DNA from 2 places in the Leuconostoc suionicum genome. Region 2 is predicted to be linked to the other one. Evidence: a T-box and tRNA genes for the amino acid it is inferred to sense, from the RefSeq annotation. Region 2 holds a T-box; the other holds one or more tRNA genes.
What was found. A T-box is a leader RNA that pairs with one kind of tRNA and senses whether it is charged. The one in region 2 lies ahead of leuS (leucine--tRNA ligase), so its partner is inferred to be a tRNA-Leu.
Positions count from the first base shown of each region.

Region 1 (6,192 bases), 810 kb from region 2:
GTTGGTTATCGTTTCATGCGTAAGATGGGTTGGGCAAAGCCACAACAATTACACTTGGAAATGATTTAAAATAAAAAGCATGAGTCGCTAATTGAGGCATCATGCTTTTTTATTTTGTGTATGTTGAGCGATAGGATAAGTTATTTGGCCCTTTGAGCCAGTTAAAGTGTTTTAGTGGATTTGATTTTACGCCCCAAATATCGAGTAACGCGGCAATTGCGATATGAACAGGAGCCTGAGCATCAAATGTGACATTCAATTGATTATATAGGCCATCTGGTCGATTTTCCGGTTTCACACTAAGCAATTTTTTGGTATTGTGGTATATGAAGTATCGATTTGCAATGAAATTACCAGATATCAACCAGCCTAAATGTCGAACATAAACAAAGTCACTAATATGGCCTAATGTAAAACTAATTGATCCGACGATATGCCCACGGTAGTTGAGGGTAAATCTTGGTATAATACCATAAGATGTTTGGCGGATACGCACCAAAACGCGGCCGGACATGTCTTGAACTTGAATTTCGTCAGATTTTTTACCAGAACGGCCAGACACTAAATAAGACGCTTTAAAATCTTGGTCGAAAACAATGTTGACGCCATCATTAATACTATGTCGTTGACGTAAGTAATATTTTGTCATTTGCAAACCTCGTATTCAATTACAAGTTTATCACGAAAGAAGAAAAAAATGCCATTATCACATACAACTTGGGCACCAGCTGTTAAGGCCAAGTTAAATCCTGAGTATTTAAAACAAGTCGCGCAGTTTATTCAATCAACCTACCGGGAAGATGCTCATATTTTTCCACAGCAAAAAAACATATTTGCTGCTCTTGAGAAAACACCTTTGCCTGAGACGAAAGTGGTCATCATGGGGCAAGATCCATACCACAATATAGGTCAGGCCCAAGGATTGAGCTTCTCAGTTCCTGAAAACGTTCCAGCACCACCTTCCTTACAGAATATTTTAAAAGAGCTTTCGACAGATGTTGGGCCTCGTCAATCTCATGATTTAACCAGCTGGTCCACACAGGGTGTATTGCTACTAAATGCTGTGTTAACAGTTCCAGAAGGGCAGGCTAATGCGCATCAAGGGAAAATTTGGGAGCCGTTGACGGATAGTTTGATTCAAATTGCTTCTGAAGATGATGCACCGAAAGTTTTTATTTTGTGGGGAAAATTTGCTCAATCGAAACGTCAATTTATTGATGAGTCTAAGCATCTCGTTTTAATGAGTGCGCATCCAAGCCCACTATCAGCTTACCGTGGCTTTTTTGGAAGTCAACCATTCTCAAAAGCAAATCACTTTTTAGTTGCTAAGGGGCGACAACCTATTGATTGGTTGAAATGAGTGAATAAATTCACAAATATTACTAAATACACAGACTTTTGTGTAGTTGTCTGTTACAATTAAATTGTAAATAATTAATTCGTAGCAGCGAATTTGGAGGAATTTATGGAACTTTTTGAGCAATTAAAAAATAAAATTAACGGTCAAAATAAGACAATTGTATTTCCGGAAGGTGAAGATCCCCGTATCCAAGGGGCAGCTATCAGATTAGCAGCTGATAATTTGATTGAGCCAATATTATTGGGGGACGCACAGGAAATTTCAAAAACTGCCCAAGCCCATAACTTTGATTTATCGAACATAGAGACTATTGATCCTGCTTCATATGATAAGAATGAATTGGCAAAATTAAATGCGACACTTGTCGAAAGACGCAAGGGAAAGACAGACGCTGAGACAGCTGCAAAGTGGCTACAAAATGTTAACTATTTTGGGACAATGCTGGTTTATACTGGTAAAGCTGACGGTATGGTGTCAGGCGCAGTACATCCAACTGGTGATACAGTTCGTCCTGCGTTGCAGATTATTAAAACGGCGCCTGGTTCATCACGTATCTCTGGTGCATTCATTATGCAAAAAGGCGAAGAGCGTTATGTATTTGCAGACGCTGCCATTAACATTGACATTGATTCGAACACGATGGCTGAAATTGCAATACAATCAGCCCGCACCGCTCAAGTGTTTGATATTGAACCAAAAGTTGCGATGCTTTCATTTTCAACTAAGGGCTCCGCGAAATCACCCTTGGTTGATAAGGTAGCAACGGCTACTGCATTGGCTAAGAAGTTAGCACCTGAACTGGCGGACTCAATTGATGGAGAGTTACAGTTTGATGCTGCGTTTGTTGAATCTGTTGCTGCTGCAAAAGCGCCTGATTCAAAAGTTGCAGGTAAAGCGAATACATTTATTTTCCCAAGTTTAGAAGCAGGTAATATTGGCTATAAGATTGCACAACGCTTGGGTGGTTTTGAAGCGATTGGACCTATTTTACAAGGCTTAGCAAAGCCTGTTTCTGATTTATCGCGAGGAGCCAATGAAGAAGATGTTTATAAAGTAGCTATTATTACCGCTGCACAAGCATTATAAGTATACAAAAAAAGACCTAACTGAAACGTTAAGTCTTTTTTTATGCGGATAACAGGAATCGAACCTGCACGGTGTTGCCACCATACCGACCTGAACGGTACGCGTCTGCCAGTTCCGCCATATCCGCAGTTCAACTTTTTTATTATACCTGAAAAAGTGAGGGTTGACAAATTTTTCTGGTATAGTAATATTAAATTATTCAAAGAAATAGGGATGTATCATGAACAAGTCAATCTTTAATCAAACATCATCCTCCACTCGACCACTCATGTGATCGGGATTCTTTGCGTACAGATAACGTAGAAATGACGGACAACATGGGTGTGTATACTTGTGTTGTCTTTTTGTATATTGAAAGGGATTTTTAATGACAAACTACAATTTTTCTGCTGGTCCAGGTGTTCTACCAACGCCAGTTCTCACTAAGATTAAAAATGAATTCATCAAAAATGAATTTACGCATATGTCCATCATAGAAATCTCGCATCGATCCACGCAATTTGAAGAAATTATTAACAGTGCTGAAGAACGTTTACGTGATTTGATGAATATATCAGATGATTATGGTGTGGCATTTATTCAAGGTGGGGGATCGACGCAATTTGAAATGTTGCCACTGAACTTTGCCAATAATAAGAATAGAATTGCTGTTTTAGATTCAGGTAACTTTGCTTCAAAGGCAGCGCAGGCAGCAGTTAATATTGGCAAACAGGCGACAATTTTGGACAGCTCCAAAATGGATCATTATCATCATTTACCTATGTTATCTACAGATTTCAACGCTGATGAGTATGATTACCTACATCTAACAACCAACAATACAATTGAGGGCGCTACCTACCATCAATCGATTTTGCCTAAAACTACTGGTCGATTAACAGCGGATATGAGTTCAAATATTTTGGCAGAGCCATATGATGTCAATGATTTTGATGCTATTTTTGCGGGGGCGCAAAAGAACCTTGGGCCAGCTGGTGTTACCGTTGCTATCGTCAAAAAAGATTGGCTAAAAGAACAAAGTATTGAAAATGTAGGCTCAATGTTGCGTTATCAAAACTACTTGGACAAGCATTCAATGTATAATACACCGCCAGTATTTTCGCTTTACGCTCTGAACTTAGTGCTTGAGTGGGTACAAGAGCAGGGAGGCGTTGACAGTATGTATGCGCAAAATATTGAGAAGTCTTCAAAATTGTATGATTACCTAGATAACTCTACGTTTTATCACGCATTGGTTGATGAATCGGCACGTTCACTGACAAATGTTGTCTTTACTACAGCAGACTTAGAACGAGATCAAGCAATAGCCAAAGACGCAACTAAAGAAGGTTTATTTAATTTAAGTGGCCATCGGTCGGTTGGCGGTTTCCGTGCTTCATTATACAATGCACAACCTATTGAAGCTGTTGATGCCTTAATTACATTTTTGAAGAAAGCAGAAAATAATTACAAATGACAAATATTAAAACTTATAACGCTATTAGTTCTAAAGGACTGGACTATTTGAAAGCCCATCACTACGACATTAACGGTAATGATGCGCCGAAGGGTATCTTGTTACGTTCACAAAATTTACACGATGAACCAATCGATGATAATGTTCGTGCCATTGTTCGTGCTGGTGCTGGCTTTAATAATATTCCTGTTGAGGAATTATCAAAACGTGGTATTGCTATTTTTAATACCCCTGGTGGGAATGCAAATGCCGTGAAAGAACTAACAATCGCATCACTAGTTTTAGCAGCACGACCAGTAGTTGGTGCTATACAATTTGCTAATGATACACGGGGCGGGGATGTGTCTTTGCGCACAGAGTCAAATAAAGGTGGTTACCGTGGTACAGAACTAGCAGGAAAGAAACTGGGTGTTATTGGTTTAGGAAACGTTGGATCAAAGGTTGCTAATACAGCTTTAGCTCTGGATATGGATGTTATTGGCTATGATCCTGGGTTGAATGCCAATACAGCTTGGCGTGTCGATCGTCATATTGTTCATGCAAGAAGTGTTGAGGAAGTATTAGAACAAGCCGACTATGTGACTGTTCATATTCCATTAGAAGAGAAAAATCGTTATTTCATTGATGCGGATAAATTGCATCTGATGAAGCCAACAGCTGCATTGCTCAACCTGTCAAGAGGCGGTATTGTTGATGATGAAGCTGCAAAAGAAGCCTTGGATAATGATCAGTTACGTGTCTATATCACTGATTTTGCTGACAGTGTTTTGTTTGACAATCCTAAGGTTATTATTACGCCACATATTGGTGGATCAACTATTGAAGCAGAGGACACCAGCGCTTTGATGGCTGCACGTCAACTGGATGAGTATTTAACAACAGGAAATATTGTAAATTCAGTTAATTATCCAGATATTAATGAACCATTCACGACCAAGTATCGTGTTGGTATTATTCACGAAAACGTGCCAAATATGTTGGGACAAATTTCAAAGTTCTTTGGTGATCATAACATCAACATTGAACAGCTAAGTAACCGTGCTGTTGGGAATTATGCCTATACAATGGTGGCGATTAACGACTTTACTGAAGAACAGCAAGAGTTGGTGAAAACAGCTTTGGATGAAATCCCACACGTTATCTTAACTCGTCGTTATGTTAACCCAAGAATATAAAAAAGGACAAACCGAAATGACTAAAGAATTACAAGAATCAGCAATTGCAACGCTTGCACGTCGAGGTGTGACCACCAACGATATCGCCGAAGGCACACGTACATTTTTGAGTGATAAATACAAAGATACTATTAATGAAGAAGTATTGGCCAAATCTATTACACATGTTCTTTACAAAGATGAAGTAGCTGATATTATTTTGACCGCGATATACCTTGATGAACAAGCAGAAGTTATGCCCGATGACCAACCCTTAAAAGCGCGTTTGCAACGCGATGCCAATGGTCATAATGTTGATGAAATTTTGGCGATTGCGATAACACAGCAATTTTCTGCTGCCGCAACTGTACATTATGGTTTGCTAGATGACTTAAAACCAGGGTTAATTGGCGAAATTAATGACAAAACAGACAGTATTAATGTTTATTTGGACGATATCTTGGCAGCTTTGATTGCTAGTTCAGCAATGTCGTATTTAGAATTATTAGGTGGAAATCAATACTAGAATTTCCTGAATTGTGACATACTGGTAAGAATGGCTATTTTTTGTTAAAATAGAATCGTTATTCATTAATTTCAAGGAGATGACACAATGTCAGGACACAGTAAATGGCATAACATTCAAGGTCGTAAAAACGCCCAAGATGCTAAGCGTGGAAAAATTTTTCAAAAGATAGCGCACGACTTATATGTTGCTGCAAAGGCTGGCGGTGCTGATCCAGATATGAACGCATCGTTACGTCTAGTTGTTGAAAAAGCCAAGGCTGCTAACATGCCAAAGGAAAATATTCAACGTGCTTTAGATAAAGCTTCAGGTGCCAATGGTGCCAAATTCGAAGAAGTAACCTATGAGGGTTATGGTACTGCTGGCGTGGCTGTTCTAGTTGAGGCGTCTACAGACAATATCAATCGTACAGTATCGAGTGTTCGTAATTCATTTAAGCATGCTGGTGGTGCATTAGGAACCTCTGGTTCAGTTGCATTCCAATTTGATCGTAGGGGATACTTGGCTATTGACCGTAGCGCATTCCCAGATTTGGATGAAGATACAATTTTGGAAGCTGCATTAGAAGCGGGTGCGGAAGATGTTCAAACGTCTGATGATGTATTTGAAA
Region 1 covers NZ_CP015247.1:1,399,208-1,405,399, reverse strand. The annotation lists gene A6B45_RS07045 (PTS transporter subunit IIC) at 1-69, shown strand, start outside; gene A6B45_RS07040 (LURP-one-related/scramblase family protein) at 110-649, opposite strand; gene A6B45_RS07035 (uracil-DNA glycosylase) at 698-1,360, shown strand; gene pta (phosphate acetyltransferase) at 1,466-2,446, shown strand; tRNA gene A6B45_RS07025 (tRNA-Leu) at 2,490-2,573, opposite strand; gene serC (3-phosphoserine/phosphohydroxythreonine transaminase) at 2,814-3,902, shown strand; gene A6B45_RS07015 (3-phosphoglycerate dehydrogenase family protein) at 3,899-5,077, shown strand; gene A6B45_RS07010 (phosphatidylglycerophosphatase A family protein) at 5,094-5,582, shown strand; gene A6B45_RS07005 (YebC/PmpR family DNA-binding transcriptional regulator) at 5,670-6,192, shown strand, end outside.
Region 1: it has a tRNA-Leu gene. The T-box ahead of leuS (leucine--tRNA ligase) is inferred to sense a tRNA for this amino acid. The anticodon was not compared.

Region 2 (6,192 bases):
TTCTTAGAAAAAGTGTTATAAAACGAAAAGATGAACAAGCAAAAGAAACATGCCGGTGAGTTTGCTGCTGGATTAATAGAAGATGGAATGATTGTTGGTCTTGGAACAGGATCTACGATAGCATACTTTTTAGATGCATTAGCTAAACGTATTCAAGATGAAAAAATGACTATTATTGGTGTGACCACCTCAACAAAGACTGCCAGACGTGCGGAAGAACTTGGTATTCCGATTCGTGATATTGACTCAGTGCCAATGATAGATTTAACAATTGATGGTGCGGATGAAGTGGATAAGCATTTAAATGGCATCAAAGGTGGTGGAGCAGCTTTCTTAATGGAAAAAATTGTGGCGAGATATTCTAGACGTGTGATTTGGATTATTGACGAACAGAAGCTGCATAGTAAACTGGGACAGTTTCCTTTGCCAGTAGAAGTAGTAGCATTTGGCAGCGGTAAACTAATAGCTGAATTGAAAGAGCGCCATTTACACCCCAAATTACGTCTAGACAATCATCAGCAACCGCTAGTTACCGACTTGGGACACTATATTGTTGATCTAGATTTAGAACAAATTGATCAACCGTTTGAACTAGGGCATTATTTAGATGGACAGATTGGTATCGTTGAGCATGGGTTGTTTCTAAATGTTGCGAATCAAGTTATTATTGGACAGGACGAAGGCTATCGGGTCATGAATAACTTACAGAAAGAAATGTAATTTATTAAAAGCGCTTACATTATTTTTTTAATAGCGTTATAATGTAGTTATTAAGAAATAAGAGGGATAGGCGCATGGCATATAAAAACATTTTGGTTGCAATTGATGGTTCAGAAGTTTCAAACACATTGATAAAAAAAGTTGTTGAATTTGCTCCTGATTCACACATTGATATTTTGACAGTAGTGGACACCACAGGTGGTGGTTATTTTGGTTCAATCGCAATGAATGAAGACGTGGTTTATCAAATGGAACAGACTGCAGAAAAGGCTGTTAACGAATCTTTTGATTACGCTAAGTCATTGGGACACAATGATGTCGATATTCATGTACGTTTTGGTTCACCAAAGCGTGTTATTGCGCGGGATTTCCCGAAGGACCACCATAATGATTTAATTGTGATTGGTGAAACCGGACTGAGTCGTTTACAAAGAGCGATGGCAGGTACGGTACCATCATTCGTAACACAGGTTTCCAAAGTAGATGTTTTGATTATGCGGACGTTTGAAAAATGAAGCACAAAAAAAGGTAGCGTAAGCTACCTTTTTTATTGTGCTTCTTTTATAATTTCAATACTTATAATCTTTACTGGATTAGCGGGCTTTGATTTTTCACCACTTGAAGTGGCGCTAACTTTAGCACTGGCTATTTTATCTACTACCGCCATGCCGTCAATGACTTGGCCAAATACAGTGTAATTACCATCCAAACTAGGATATCCGCCTTTTTTATAAGCATTGACAATTTTGGTTGGATAAATATTGGGGTTGACGCCACTTGAAACATCTTCTGGGTTTTGGACAATGAAGAACTGACTGGCATTAGTGTCTGTACCTGCATTCGCCATTGAAACAGCACCACGAATATTGTACAGTGAGGTACTAATTTCATTTTTAAATCCGTTACCACTATCGATGCTCTTGTCTTTACCTTTCCAAATTGATTGTCCACCACTACCTGTACCTGTTGGATCGCCACCTTGAATCATAAAATTATTAATGACACGATGAAATGATGTGTTGCTATAGTAACCATCTTTGGCGTGAGTAATGAAATTTTCAACAGCTAGTGGTGTGTATTTATTGAAGAGTTTTATAGTGATGTCCCCATAAGTTGTCTTCATAATGAGCTTACTCTCGTTTTTAGCAATTTTAGTTGTTAGTTGAGGGAGGGCAACTTTATCTAGTTTAGGATCTTTTTTAGTACTGGCTGTTTTTTGCTGTGTCATTAGTAAAATGCCAACAATGCTAATGATTAATATGATTCCCATAACAATATGCGGTAAAAATTTTTTCATCATTAAATCCTTTCAATAACATCCGTTTGGACGAACCTTGTAATGTAACTGGCTTGTGAGTAGTCGGCCTCAAGTAGATTGTTTTTATATTCAAGCCATGCTTCAGGTACTTGCTCAAATTTAACAATGAGTAACCCCCCATGGGTTAGCCGTGGTAAGACGTATGAAATTTGTTGTAGGTAATCAGTTGGTCGATCGTTAACATTTTTAGCATCATCAGAATAATCGAAAATGGCGAAACTAATTTGGTTTTGTGAACCAAGTTCATTGATGAATTGGTTATCCAATGTTTTTCCCAGTAAGGTTACACGATCTGACAAACCACTCAGGAAAAGTGAAGCAGCGGCAGCATTAGCATTGTCCTTGGTCGTCGCATAGCTAAGCACTTTTCCAGCATTTCCAACTCTTGTAGCTAAAAATCTGGTATTGATACCATTTGCCGTTGTGCCATCAAGAACTATATCGTTGATTCTGACTGTCTGTTCGATTAATTGATGTGTGAAAGTATTACTTGTGAGAATCATGAAGAACTCCTGTAGCTGATTTAAGATCAAAAATAAAATACTTCGAAATAAAAAGTAACACGTAGCCAAGTGATAAACCAGCAAGAACATCACTTGGATAATGCACATTAACATACACTCTGCTGATTGGAATAATGATAATTAAACTAGTTAGAATAATTACACTGGCGGTTTTGAATAAACCTTGTTTTAGGTGATAATTGATCAAAATAATTAATGAACCATATAATAAAATTGCGGCCATAGAATGGCCAGAAGGAAAGCTGTAGCCACTTTCTTGAATAAGTTGTGGTTGTGGTCTGACGCGAGTAATCGCGTGTTTGAGCAATTGTGTAATGATTCCAGCAGATAACACGATATTAACGGACAAAAATAAAAGTTCGCGATAATAATGTTTATAGATCAGAAAAATACTAACAATTACTGATATTACAATAATTGCAGTTATATTGCCAGCCTGTGTAATATGAGTAAAAAATAAAGTAGTAAAGGTACCACGATGTTGGATTAACTGTTGGAAAAATATATCAAATTGGCGAAGCCAGTTGGGACTCATCAGAATGCCAAACGTCATTATACCAAAGAGTATAGTCGCCAATAGCGTACTTAATCTTTGTTTCTTTTGTTGAATAGTCATGCATTCAATTATACCTGATTATGACAATTTGTGTTATAATAATACCATTATTGTTCAACACTATTACGTATGGCGGGGTATCAGAGAGTAAGTGGCGCTGGAAACTTACCAAACAAAATTCGGAACTCAGTTGATTAAATTGCGGGTGAAATTAAGTAGTTCGCAACGTTTTGTCGCGTTAAGATATAATGAGACGTAGCAATACGTGAACATGGGTGGTACCGCGAAATTTATGATTCGCCCCATGTCATGCCTTTTTGGTGTGACATGGGGTTTTTATTTCGAATGTAACATCCACTCTGAATAAAGAGAATAAATAAAATATAAAAGGGAAAAAATATGGCATACGATCACAAATCTATTGAAGCCAAGTGGCAAAAATATTGGGACGAACACGAAACGTTTAAGGCTCCGGATAAATCAGAAAAAGAAAAATACTACGTTATGGACATGTTCCCATACCCATCAGGACAAGGTTTGCATGTGGGCCATCCCGAAGGTTATACGGCGACTGATATTATGAGTCGTTATAAGCGTGCGAAAGGATTTAATGTTTTACATCCAATGGGATGGGACGCATTTGGATTGCCTGCGGAACAATATGCGATTAAAACAGGCAATAATCCAGCCGGGTTTACTAATAAGAATGTTCAAGTATTTAAAAATCAGATTAAGTCGCTTGGTTTTTCAATTGATTGGTCGCGTGAAATCAATACAACAGATCCTGAATATTATAAGTGGTCACAATGGATTTTTGAAAAGCTATACGAAAAAGGCTTAGCTTATGAAGATGAAATCATGGTTAACTGGGCTCCAGATTTTCCAGGTGGTGGTATTGTTGTTGCTAACGAAGAAGTCATCGATGGTAAGACAGAACGTGGTGGTTATCCAGTTTATCGCAAGCCAATGAAACAATGGGTTTTGCGCATTACAGCTTATGCCGATCGTTTGCTTGAAGACTTGGAAGATTTAGATTGGCCAGAGGCTATTAAGGAACAACAACGTCACTGGATTGGAAAGTCAATTGGTGCTTCTGTATTCTTCAATATTGCAGATTCAGACAAACAAATTGAAGTTTATACTACACGACCAGATACGTTGTTTGGTGCCCAATATATGGTTCTATCACCAGAACATGAACTGGTTGATGAAATCACTACGCCAGAGCAAAAAGAAGCCATTACTAACTATAAAAAAGAGGTAGAAACCAAATCTGATTTGGAACGAACAGATTTGAACAAAGACAAGACGGGAGCCTTCACAGGTGCTTATGCTACTAATCCAATTAACGGTGAAAAGTTACCAATTTGGATTGCAGACTATGTTTTGTCTTCTTACGGTACTGGTGCTATTATGGCTGTTCCGGCACATGATGATCGTGATTGGGAATTTGCTAAAAAGTTCAATTTGCCAATTAAAGCTGTTATTGAAGGTGGCGATGTTGAAGAAGCTGCTTACACTGATGATGGCACGCATATTAATTCTGGTTTCTTAGATGGCTTAAATAAGCAAGAAGCCATTGACAAAGCTATTAGCTGGTTGGAAGAACATAATGCTGGTCATCAACAAATTAACTATCGCTTGCGTGATTGGATCTTCTCACGTCAACGTTATTGGGGTGAACCCATTCCAGTTATTCATTGGGAGGATGGTACACAAACTCTTGTTCCTGAATCAGAATTGCCATTGCGTCTACCAGAAATGACACAAGAACAATTAAAACCTTCTGGAACGGGAGAGTCACCATTAGCTAATGCTACTGATTGGTTAAATGTTACTCGTGAAGATGGTGTTAAGGGGCGTCGTGAGACTAATACAATGCCACAGTGGGCAGGCTCATCATGGTATTTCCTACGTTATGTTGACCCACACAATTCAGAGGCATTAGCTGATCCTGAAAAGTTAAAGTACTGGATGAATGTTGATTTGTACGTAGGTGGTGCAGAGCACGCTGTGCTACACCTATTGTATGCCCGTTTCTGGCACAAGTTCTTGTATGACTTAGGCGTTGTACCAACTAAAGAGCCATTCCATAAGTTAGTTAACCAAGGTATGATTTTAGGTGAAAACCACGAAAAAATGTCTAAGTCAAAGGGAAATGTTGTTAATCCTGATGAAATTGTTAACAATTATGGTGCAGATACATTACGTGTATACGAAATGTTTATGGGACCGTTAACACAAAGTAAGCCATGGTCTGAAGATGGGGTTGCCGGCTCACGTCGTTGGTTAGATCGCGTATGGCGTTTACTGATTGATGATGATAACAAACTTCGTGATCATGTGACAACCGTGAACAATGGTGATTTGGATAAAATCTATCATCAAACTGTTAAAAAGGTTTCGGAAGATTTGGAGAATATGCGATTTAACACAGCTATTTCTCAATTAATGGTTTTTGTTAATGAAGCATATAAATCAGAAGCTTTACCAGTCAAGTATATGGATGGTTTTGTTCAAATGTTGGCGCCAATTGCGCCACACTTAGCTGAAGAACTATGGTCAAAACTTGGACATGAAGAGGACATTAGTTACGTTTCATGGCCAACTTATGACGAAAGTCAGCTTGTTGAAGATAGTGTGGAAATTATTTTCCAAGTGAATGGTAAAGTACGTGGTAAAGCCACTGTTGCTCGTAACATTGATAAAGATGCTATGCTCGACTATGCTAAGGCTGATGAAAATGTCCAGAACTTTATTTCTGGTAAGGAAATTCGCAAAATAATTGCTATTCCTGGTAAGTTTGTTAATATTGTGGTAGGTTAAGATATCGAGTTAACAAATTTATACTTTATTGCTAGTTGAATAAAAGCAATAATCCCGCTTTATAGCGGGGTACATAATTAAAAATGAGGTCTCAAACATGACGAATGATCAACGTCCAGAAAAATTCAACGGTAATAGTCGCGTTGATAAAACAGATGTTGACGGTAAAACGTTAACGGCTGATGAAATTCTAGCATTGGCAGGACGGCACTTACAAGAAAAGCGTAATCTGGGACCAAAAGCGACAC
Region 2 covers NZ_CP015247.1:588,642-594,833, forward strand. The annotation lists gene A6B45_RS03100 (amino acid ABC transporter ATP-binding protein) at 1-21, shown strand, start outside; gene rpiA (ribose-5-phosphate isomerase RpiA) at 31-720, shown strand; gene A6B45_RS03110 (universal stress protein) at 795-1,235, shown strand; gene A6B45_RS03115 (peptidylprolyl isomerase) at 1,268-2,017, opposite strand; gene A6B45_RS03120 (SAM-dependent methyltransferase) at 2,020-2,541, opposite strand; gene A6B45_RS03125 (phosphatase PAP2 family protein) at 2,525-3,178, opposite strand; T-box leader at 3,220-3,426, shown strand; gene leuS (leucine--tRNA ligase) at 3,518-5,944, shown strand; gene A6B45_RS03135 (putative polysaccharide biosynthesis protein) at 6,042-6,192, shown strand, end outside.